DNA from 3 places in the Butyrivibrio sp. XB500-5 genome. Region 2 is predicted to be linked to each of the others. Evidence: predicted binding sites of a transcription regulator. Region 2 holds the regulator's gene; each other region holds the start of a gene.
The links. The regulator HrcA, encoded in region 2, represses chaperone genes, less so after heat shock. The targets are predictions, from matches to a motif close to TGTTAGCACTCNNNNNNNNNGAGTGCTAACA.
Positions count from the first base shown of each region.

Region 1 (3,286 bases), on a different contig from region 2:
ATAGAACCGTCATTTATCATGAGTGTATCACTTGCTTTGATGGCTTTTCTGCTAAGCTTTTCGGACTTCTTCGTTTTTTTCTTGGATTCTTCTGAAGAACCGGATCCGGAGGAATCCGCAGAATCTTCTGAATCATCGGAAGACATGGAGCCATCGGATTCATCGATGGTCGCATCTGCAGGAGGCTCGGGGCGCATTCCGGAATCACCGAAGTTCGCATCTGCAGGTGGTGCGGGTGGCATTCCCGAATCGCCGAAGTTTGCATTTTCGGGAGGCATAGGAGGCATTCCCGAATTACCGAAGGCGGCATCAGGACTCATCCCTGCTCCGTCAAATGTGGGTGGAGTTTCAGATTTTTTTTCTATAGAGGCGGAGCCTTGACCCGTGGTGATATTGAAGGTGCCGCCGTTTATCGTAAGATTACCGTCAGCCTGAAGTCCGTCTCCGACAGATGCCAGATCGTAATGACCCGATGTGACGATAATGTCGTTGGTTGCTTTGATACCGTTGTTGGTCGTTGTAAGATTGATGGTCGTATCCTCAAGATATAAGGAATCCCTCGCATGAATGCCGTTTCTCATATATCCGAATACATCAAGTGTACCGCCGCCTTTGAAAGAAAGATTGCATTCCGAAACGATAACGCCCTTCTTGGTAACGGGAGTATCCTTGTTTTCGGAAGTTTCGGCCGATGCTTCGTTTGTGGAGTTGTTAGTGTATGTGGCCGCTTCCAAGGCGCTTTCATATGTGCCGATCTCAGCACAAGTAATACTGTTGGTGGTCGTATCGGGAACATAGACCGTTACGTTACTTGCGGATTCAACGTAGATCGGAGCCATGTTCAAACAGCGAAGATCGACTCCGTTTAGGATCAGAGTTACTTCTTCATCAGCTGTGAAAACTCTGATCTGTCCATCATCAAGATAGCCCTCGATGCAGTAATTACCGCCTTCTGTGATCATAGCTACATTGCTGACCTGCGAAACATATTTTTTATCACAATTAACTTTCTTGCCGTTAAGAGTGATGGTTGAAGTTATTTCATAGGGAATCTGTGAATGCGGGACTGACTTGGCGTCGAAAGATCTTCCGCTCTTTGAATTCGAGGTGAAAAAGCGAAAGCAGGCAATGAATCCTGCGATAAAAAACGCCGATATGAGGATGACTACAATCGATTTTTTAAAGATGGATCTTGAGTTCATCGGTTTATTACCTTTACATGTGAGGTGGGGGTATTAGTTCTTAACCATAATTATAACAGTATGGTTCACAAAAAGACAGTAAAATATCTAACGATAAGGATGAACGGCAAATATTTTTTCGGATTCAAATTAATATTTTTTTTATAATTAAACACTTGATTTTTTGTTCTATTTGTTCTATAACATACTTGAAAAGAAAATTAGCAGCCGAGACATGAGAGTGCTAACACAACATAATCGGTTGCAACCAAACACTACAACAAAAAATTTATATAAAAAGGAGTGATGACTTATGTTGATGCCTATGTTATGGAGTAACAATAACTTATTTGATGAGATGGATGATTTCTTTAACAACAGATTCTTCGGTGACCTGTGCGATACGGGACTTATCGAGAGAAACTTCGAGCCGGCATCAGGTCTTATGAAGACTGACGTCATCGAGAAAGAAAACGGATATCAGCTCGAGGCTGAGCTGCCCGGATTCAACAAAGAAGATATCAACATCGATCTCAAGAACGAAGTCCTTACCATCAGTGCTTCTCACAATGAGAACAAGGACGAGAAGGATGAGAACGGCAAGTACATCCGCCGCGAGAGAAGAAGCTCATCTTACCAGAGATCCTTCCGTACACCCGGACTTAAGCCTGAGGATATCATAGCTCAGTACAAGAACGGTGTTCTTACGGTCAGCATCCCCAAGAAGGAAGCGATTCCCGAGAAGGAAGAAGCTGTGAAGATCGAAGTTAAGGACTGACGCGCCGGATTGAATTTAAGAATTGAATAAGAGTGAAAAGGGTCGGCAGCAACCGACCCTTTTTTTTAATGCTTCAATGATATAAAATGCTTATAAGGATTACAAATACATGTACAAAAAATATATGTATATAATGTACATGTATATAAAATGAGCAAATATCATGCGGAAACGGAGCACCATGGAAAAAGAATTCGAATACGAAGGCTACAAAGGGACCGTAAACTACGACAAAAACTGTGATTACTACACCGGTGAAGTCGTGATCGACGGGCGTATATATACATATGAGGGTGACACTCTCGAGGAACTTCGCGAAGATTTTGAAGACATTATTGATTCTATGATCGCATTTGAGGAAATGGACGATGGAGATACTTGAATACTTTCTTAAATATGCATTCCCGCTTATTCTGGCATATTTCATAAGTCTTTTGATCAACAAATATATCAGCAAGGAAAGGCTTCGCGGCAAGATACACCTTGTCTTTTTGCGAGGCATATTGATCGCTGCCATCTGGGGATTGGCCTTTTTTACGATCGCCGGAAATATTCCTTTATTTAAAAATGCGTGGAAGACATTCGCAGGATCATCAGCACTTATCGCGGCTATCTTCGGTCTTGCTGCGCAGTCGACATTATCCAATGTGTTTGCGGGAATAGCGATCTCAGCGGCGAAATCAAGGCCTTTTGATATCGGCGACAGAATAAAGATTGATAACATTGATCCCGGCTTTGTCGAGAACATCACGCTTAGACACACCGTTATCAAGACTTATCAGAACGAGATAATCTATATACCCAACTCAACAGTGGGCTCGGCGACTATTATCAACTACACGCAGGAGCAATCTTTTTCTTTTCCTATTGTGGTTTCGGTTGCTTACGGCACGGATATGCAAAAGGCGATGGACATAATGGCGGACGTTGTGGAATCACATCCGTCACATCACGGATTAAGGCCTACCGTTCTTTGCAAGAGCTGCGACGACAGCGGTGTGACGCTTCGTGTGCTTGTTGAGACAAGGGATTTCAGGGAAAATCCGAAGGCATGCTCTGACTGCCTTGTTGAGATAATGAAGCGATTTGCACAGGAAGGAATCGAGATTCCTTACAACAAGCTTGTGGTCATCAATTCGGAAGAAAATTAAAGTGGAGAAGGTATGGGAAAGTTATATTTCAGGTACGGAGCAATGGGAAGCTCCAAGACGGCAAATGCGCTGATGGTGCGCTACAACTACATCGAGAAGGGGCAAAAGTGTATTCTTTTAAAACCCAAGACCGATGACAGGGACGGCGAAAAAGTCGTTAAATCCAGAATGGGACT
Region 1 is NZ_RAIS01000005.1:168,422-171,707, reverse strand. It holds gene D6856_RS10360 (carbohydrate-binding domain-containing protein) at 1-1,202, opposite strand, end outside; gene D6856_RS10355 (Hsp20/alpha crystallin family protein) at 1,495-1,959, shown strand; gene D6856_RS10350 (hypothetical protein) at 2,141-2,341, shown strand; gene D6856_RS10345 (mechanosensitive ion channel family protein) at 2,328-3,110, shown strand; gene D6856_RS10340 (thymidine kinase) at 3,123-3,286, shown strand, end outside.
Region 1: the regulator HrcA is predicted to act here: its motif matches at 1,401-1,431, upstream of D6856_RS10355 (Hsp20/alpha crystallin family protein).

Region 2 (3,286 bases):
TTTGTTGCCTGACGCTGAGCGTCATTGAAATATGCGGGAACTGTGATAACCGCTTCTGTAACTGATTCGCCGAGATACTGTTCTGCATCAGCCTTGAGCTTCTGAAGGATCATGGCTGAAATCTGCTGAGGTGAATACTTCTTGCCGTCGATTGTACGTCCGTTGTCAGTACCCATATCTCTCTTGATAGAAGCGATGGTGTTGTCTGCGTTTGTTACTGCCTGACGCTTAGCGGGCTCACCTACGATTCTCTCGCCGTTCTTTGTAAATGCTACGATTGAAGGTGTTGTTCTTGCGCCCTCTGCGTTTGCAATAACAGTAGGCTTTCCACCTTCCATAACTGCAACGCAGCTATTGGTTGTACCTAAGTCGATACCTATGATCTTACTCATTTTAAATTTCCTCCGTATACTATCTTAATTTTCTGTATTTTTTATTGTGAAACACCAACCATGCTGTGTCTGAGCACGGTATCGTGGAACATATATCCCTTTTGAAGTTCCTGTGCAACAACTCCGGATTCATACTCCTCGCTGTCCACCTGCATAACCGCATTGTGAAGGTTTGGATCGAATTCTTTACCCACAGCTTCAATTGGGGTTACTCCAAGATCTTCCATCTGCTTCATAAGCTGCTTGTAGATCTTGTTCATACCATCCGCAAAGGCTCCGTCTTTTTCCTCTTCGGGAACCGCCAAAAGTCCTCGCTCGAAATTATCTATTACAGGAAGAAGCTTTTCAAGGACACTTCCCTGGCCCTGCTCAAACATCTGAGCCTTTTCCTTATCTGTTCTCTTCCTGAAGTTATCAAACTCAGCGACCTGTCTGATAAGTCTGTCGTTAAGTTCGTCAACTTTTTCTTTAAGAGGGTCCTTCTTTTCTTTTTTATTAAAAAGACCTTTCTTCTTTTCGTCAGCATTTTCTTCGCCTTCAGCTTCTGTTTCTGCCTCGGCTGCCTCTGCTTCCGTTGTCTTGGCTACAGTTTCTTCTTTTTCCTGAGCCTCTTTCTCAAGTTCATCCATGATGTTCTCGAGAACTTCTTTTTCTTTCTCGCTCACAGGCTTCTTTGCCTTTGACTGAGCCTGCTTATCTGTACTACTCAACTCATTGCCTCCTGAACTTATTTCTTTTTATCAAAGTACTACTTGCCCTTCTTGTAGAGATCGTCTAGGGCATGTCTCATATTCTTAAGTGTTGAGATAACCTTGTCGTAGTCCATTCTCTTGGGACCGATTATTCCGACCGTTCCTCTCATTCCGTCCCCAAGCTCGTAGGTTGCGGTTACAACGCTGCAATCCTTCATCGCCTGTACGGGAGTCTCACTTCCGATGTAAACCTGGATTCCGGTCTCATCGGTCTCTGCGGAAAGCGTTCCCTCTACGATACTGCCAAGATCCTTGGTATCCTCAAATGTGCTGATGAGTTCGCCCGCCTTGGTGCTGTCCGTAAGTTCGGGATATTTGAAAAAGTTCATCGTTCCGCTTGTGTATATCTGAAGATCTTCATCTGCAGTGATTGATTCAGCCGCAGCATCGATCACGTTTCCGATGATCCCACTGTGAATACCCGCTTCCTGCTTGACTGCGGATATAAGTCCGAGGTTGATATCCTCAACCGCAAGTCCGTCAAGTCTGGTATTCAAAAGTATGTTGAGCTTGAGCATAGTCGCATCGTCAAGAACCTCCTCTACAGGGATGATCTTGTTCTTGATGACATTACCTTCAATGACAATTGTCGCAAGAAGATGCTCATCATCTACTTTGGAAATCTGTATGAACTTGAGCTTGTTCTTCTTGATCTGAGGCGCTGAGATCATCGTGGCATAGTTGGTATCGATAGCCAGCGTCTTAGCCACTTGCTTAAGGAGATTCTCAAGCTTCTCTTCTTTATCAAGAAGCATCTCCTTCATGTTCTCAACTTCCTTCTCCTTATCTCTGAGCATCTCGTCTACATAAACTCTGTAGCCCTGATCCGAGGGAATACGTCCTGCCGATGTATGCGGCTGGATAATAAGCCCCATTTCCTCAAGGTCCGCCATCTCATTTCTGATAGTAGCGGAGCTCAGATTAAGATCGGTATATTTGGAAATTGTACGGCTTCCGACGGGATCGCCTGTCTCCAAATAGTTCTGAACTATAGCTCTTAATATTTTTCTTTTTCTCTCATCAAGTTCCAAAATGTCCACCTTCCTATGTATTCACCGGTAAAATTCATGGGATGGTTTTTAAGGTGTTAGCACTCACCATGATTGAGTGCTAACATTAAAATATCACTACCATAGGATGATGTCAACTATCTGAAATAATGAAAAATCTGTAAACTCGACTTGCGGCTCATCGCATTTCGAATCTACAGATTTTTTATTATTTATTAAAGAACTCTTTTGCCTTAAAAAAGAAGTAATACAATCCTCCGGTAAACCCGCTTATCTCAACCGGTGAAATTCCCTTTTCCTCATTGAGTTCCCTGAGCTTCTCCATATCTTCCCGATCCAGTTCAAAGTCGAATATATCAAGATTTTGCTTCATTCTTTCTATATGTGTGGATTTAGGTATAAGGATAATATCCGATTGGAGCATGTAGCGCAGACAAACCTGCGAAGAACTCTTCATGTGCTTTTTACCTATCTCGGTAAGTACCGGATTTTCAAAGATGTTTCTTTTCCCTTCCGCAAACGGTGCCCAGGACATATGCTTGACTCCAAGCTCTTCCATGCATTCATGAAGCTTTTTTCTCTGATAAAAAACATGAGTCTCGACCTGGTTGACCATGGGCTTGATCTCTGCAAACTCATAAATCTCACGAAGTTCTTTTTCATTAAAAGAAGAAACTCCGATAGCTCGTACTTTTCCTTCCCGATACGCTTCCTCCATTGCGCGGTAGATCCCGAAGTAATCACCGGCGGGTTTATGGATAAGGAGTAAGTCTATGTACGGCGTCTGTAATTTTAAAAGTGATTCTTCTATAGAAGTTTTGGCTCTTATATATCCCGAATTGGTTATCCAGACTTTGTCGACTATAAAAAATTCTTCTCTGGGCACCGCACTCTTTTTTATCGCCTCTCCGACTTCCTCTTCATTTTTATAAAACTGTGCTGTATCTATCAGACGGTTTCCCGCACCTATCGCATCTTGCACGCATCTGACACACTCTTGTGGTTCGATCTTGTAAACGCCATATCCAAGCATAGGCATTTTTACGCCGTTAGATAATGTTGTGTATTCCATTCGTCTCCTGTTCCGAAATCAGAGTCTGAAAAGAATCATCTTATTGTGCAGGCATTCTCA
Region 2 is NZ_RAIS01000004.1:275,982-279,267, forward strand. It holds gene dnaK (molecular chaperone DnaK) at 1-392, opposite strand, end outside; gene grpE (nucleotide exchange factor GrpE) at 434-1,102, opposite strand; gene hrcA (heat-inducible transcriptional repressor HrcA) at 1,141-2,175, opposite strand; gene D6856_RS09335 (aldo/keto reductase) at 2,363-3,226, opposite strand; gene D6856_RS09340 (ArsR/SmtB family transcription factor) at 3,284-3,286, opposite strand, start outside.

Region 3 (3,286 bases), on a different contig from region 2:
CCGAGATGTGTTTGAGAATAAGGTCGACGTCGGGCTCAGCGCCTTTTTCGCCTGCCTTGGAAGGCTCATTTCCTGTTGTTTTATCGCTTGCATAAGAAAATCTAAGAATAATAGATGTGCCGCTGTTTCTGGCATTTTGAAGTGTTTCTCTTAATGAATCAAGGAAATCGGGATGTTCGGTGAGAGATTTGTAACCACCGCATCCGGTTGAACTCTGATAATCGTTTTGAGTGAAATCATTACCGTTAGAAAAATACCGAAGATCGTACATGATGCTGTACATTCCTCCGGAGGGGTAGAGGACCTGAGTAGCTCCGTCGTTAACCGTGACCCATGTGTAAGGACATTCACCTCTTTCGACGTTGTTAAGCTCCATACCTGACTCCTCAAGGCTGATCGTTGAACCGAGATTCTCGGCATACACGGGCGCTGCACATAATACCATCGTTGACATGGTCAGAATGGTAGACGTAAGCAGACGCAGTACATTCGTCTTCTTTAACTTCATATTCACTTCCTTTCCTTTTTGCGTGTTGTACATTGTTACTAAAGCATGGTTGCATCCGTGTTCCCCATATGTAAAAAATGCACCATATGTCTACAGATTATAACGGAAACCTTTAGTAATTGCAAACAAAAAACCGACAGGGCACATACCCTGCCGGTTCCACGTCGGTTATTGAATTCTTGTATCAAACTGTGGCGTCAAACGATACCGAAGTATCCGCAGCCGTTGTTTTGGTTGCATCCTTATCATACTGCTTAAGCTGATTGTCGAGCCAGTCGGATTTAAGCTTCTCATACTTATCCGCTGTATTAACGGTGCTGTCAGTCTTCTTGGTAGTGGTAGCAGCTGCCTCTTTTGTCATCTCGGAAACAGTCTTAACCGTTTTGGTCTTGGAAGACTGTGATTCCTCTTTGGCAGGAGCCTCTACTGAAGCTGTAGAACCGGTTTTGCGGTAAGCGTCGAGAGCATTCTGATTGCCAACTTTTTTAACATACGATTTCATGAGTGTACCGTATGATCCGTTCTTTATGCTCGAATAATCAGAAAGGAGATTGCTCATATCATTAACATAATTATATGAACCTGATAAGCTACTGAATATGTTAGCACTCATAGGCATTACCTCCTTGCCAATCGCTTGCGTATAGCAAATCTCAAAACCTCCGTGTTTTGACTGATCTTTAAGTATCTGTATTATGCGCCGTAAAACGATTAATTGCAATTGCTTTATAATAAAATAATTCTAAAATAAATCTTACTGCGACAGATTAATCTATAAACTCCGAAAAGGCTTTTTTATATTGGTTTTATCAATGTTTCAGAAGAAATAGAAGAAAATGAGAGTATAAAAGAGTTATCGAGAGTATACAAAAGAAATAATGAGCAAATCCAATATATCCATATTTGCACATACACCTATAAGTAACTAATATATGTTCTTAGGGGTTAGCACTCGAGATAAAAGAGTGCTAACAATAAAAAAAGAAAAAAGAACCTATTATATAAAGGAGGCACCATAATGAAGTTACAACCACTTGCAGACAGAGTTGTGCTCAAGGCACTTGAAGCAGAGGAAACAACCAAGTCCGGAATCGTTCTTCCCGGAGCAGAGAAGGAGAAGCCCCAGCAGGCAGAAGTTATCGCTGTTGGACCCGGCGGAGTTGTAGACGGCAAGGAAGTTAAGATGCAGGTTAAGAAGGGTGACAACGTCATCTATTCTAAATACGCCGGAACAGAGGTTAAGCTCGACGACGTAACATACATCATCGTTAAGCAGAATGATATATTAGCTATCATCAAGTAATTGATATGGCAGAGCGAAGCGGAGCAATCCGTTCATAATTAATAATCTTGGAGGAAATTTATAATGGCTAAGACAATCAAGTACGGCGCAGACGCCCGCACAGCTATGGTAGAAGGCGTTAATAAGCTTGCAGATACAGTAAGAGTAACAATCGGACCTAAGGGAAGAAACGTAGTTCTCGACAAGTCCTATGGTGCACCCACAATCACCAACGACGGTGTAACTATTGCAAAAGAGATCGAGCTTGAGGATGCTTATGAGAACATGGGCGCTCAGCTTGTAAAAGAAGTTGCTACAAAGACAAACGACGTAGCAGGTGACGGAACAACAACAGCTACAGTTCTTGCACAGGCAATGATCAACGAAGGTGTTAAGAACCTCGCAGCAGGCGCTAACCCTATCGTACTCAGAAAAGGTATGAAGAAGGCTACAGATTGTGCAGTTGCAGCAATCGGCAAGATGGCTACAAAGGTTAAAGGCAAAGATCAGATCATGAGAGTTGCCGCTGTTTCTTCAGGAGACGACGAAGTAGGACAGATGATTGCTGACGCTATGGAGAAGGTTTCAAACGACGGCGTTATCACAATCGAAGAGTCCAAGACAATGCAGACTGAGCTTGACCTCGTAGAAGGAATGCAGTTCGACAGAGGATACATCTCAGCTTACATGGCAACAGATATGGATAAGATGGAAGCTAACCTCGAAGATCCTTTTGTTCTTATTACAGATAAGAAGATCTCAAACATCCAGGACATCCTTCCTCTTCTTGAGCAGATCGTTAAGACAGGATCTAAGCTCCTTATCATCGCTGAGGACGTTGACGGAGAGGCACTTACAACTCTTATCGTTAACAAGCTCCGCGGAACATTCAACGTAGTAGCAGTTAAGGCTCCCGGCTACGGCGACAGAAGAAAGGCTATGCTTGAGGATATCGCAATCCTTACAGGCGGTAAGGTTATTTCTTCAGACCTCGGCCTTGAGCTTAAGGATACAACAATGGATGACCTTGGAAGAGCTAAGAGCATCAAGGTTGAAAAAGAGAAGACAACAATCGTTGACGGTCTCGGAGTTAAGAAAGAGATCCAGGCAAGAATTGCACAGATCAAAAAGCAGATCGAAGATACAACATCTGATTTCGATAAAGAGAAGCTTCAGGAGCGTCTTGCTAAGCTCGCAGGCGGCGTAGCCGTTATCAGAGTCGGCGCAGCTACAGAGACAGAGATGAAAGAAGCTAAGTACAGAATGGAAGATGCTCTTAACGCAACAAGAGCAGCAGTAGAAGAAGGAATCATCTTCGGTGGTGGTTCAGCTTACATCCACGCTTCCAAGGAAGTTGAGAAGCTTGCTTCTGAGCTTGAGGGAGATGAGAAGACAGGTGCTAACGTAGTTCTCAAGGCACTCGAGGCTCCTCTTTTCCACATCGCCAACAACGCAGGTCTCGACGGATCAGTTATCGTTAACAAGGTAAAAGAGAG
Region 3 is NZ_RAIS01000010.1:35,705-38,990, forward strand. It holds gene D6856_RS14590 (DUF4832 domain-containing protein) at 1-508, opposite strand, end outside; gene D6856_RS14595 (hypothetical protein) at 693-1,121, opposite strand; gene D6856_RS14600 (co-chaperone GroES) at 1,527-1,811, shown strand; gene groL (chaperonin GroEL) at 1,875-3,286, shown strand, end outside.
Region 3: the regulator HrcA is predicted to act here: its motif matches at 1,452-1,482, upstream of D6856_RS14600 (co-chaperone GroES).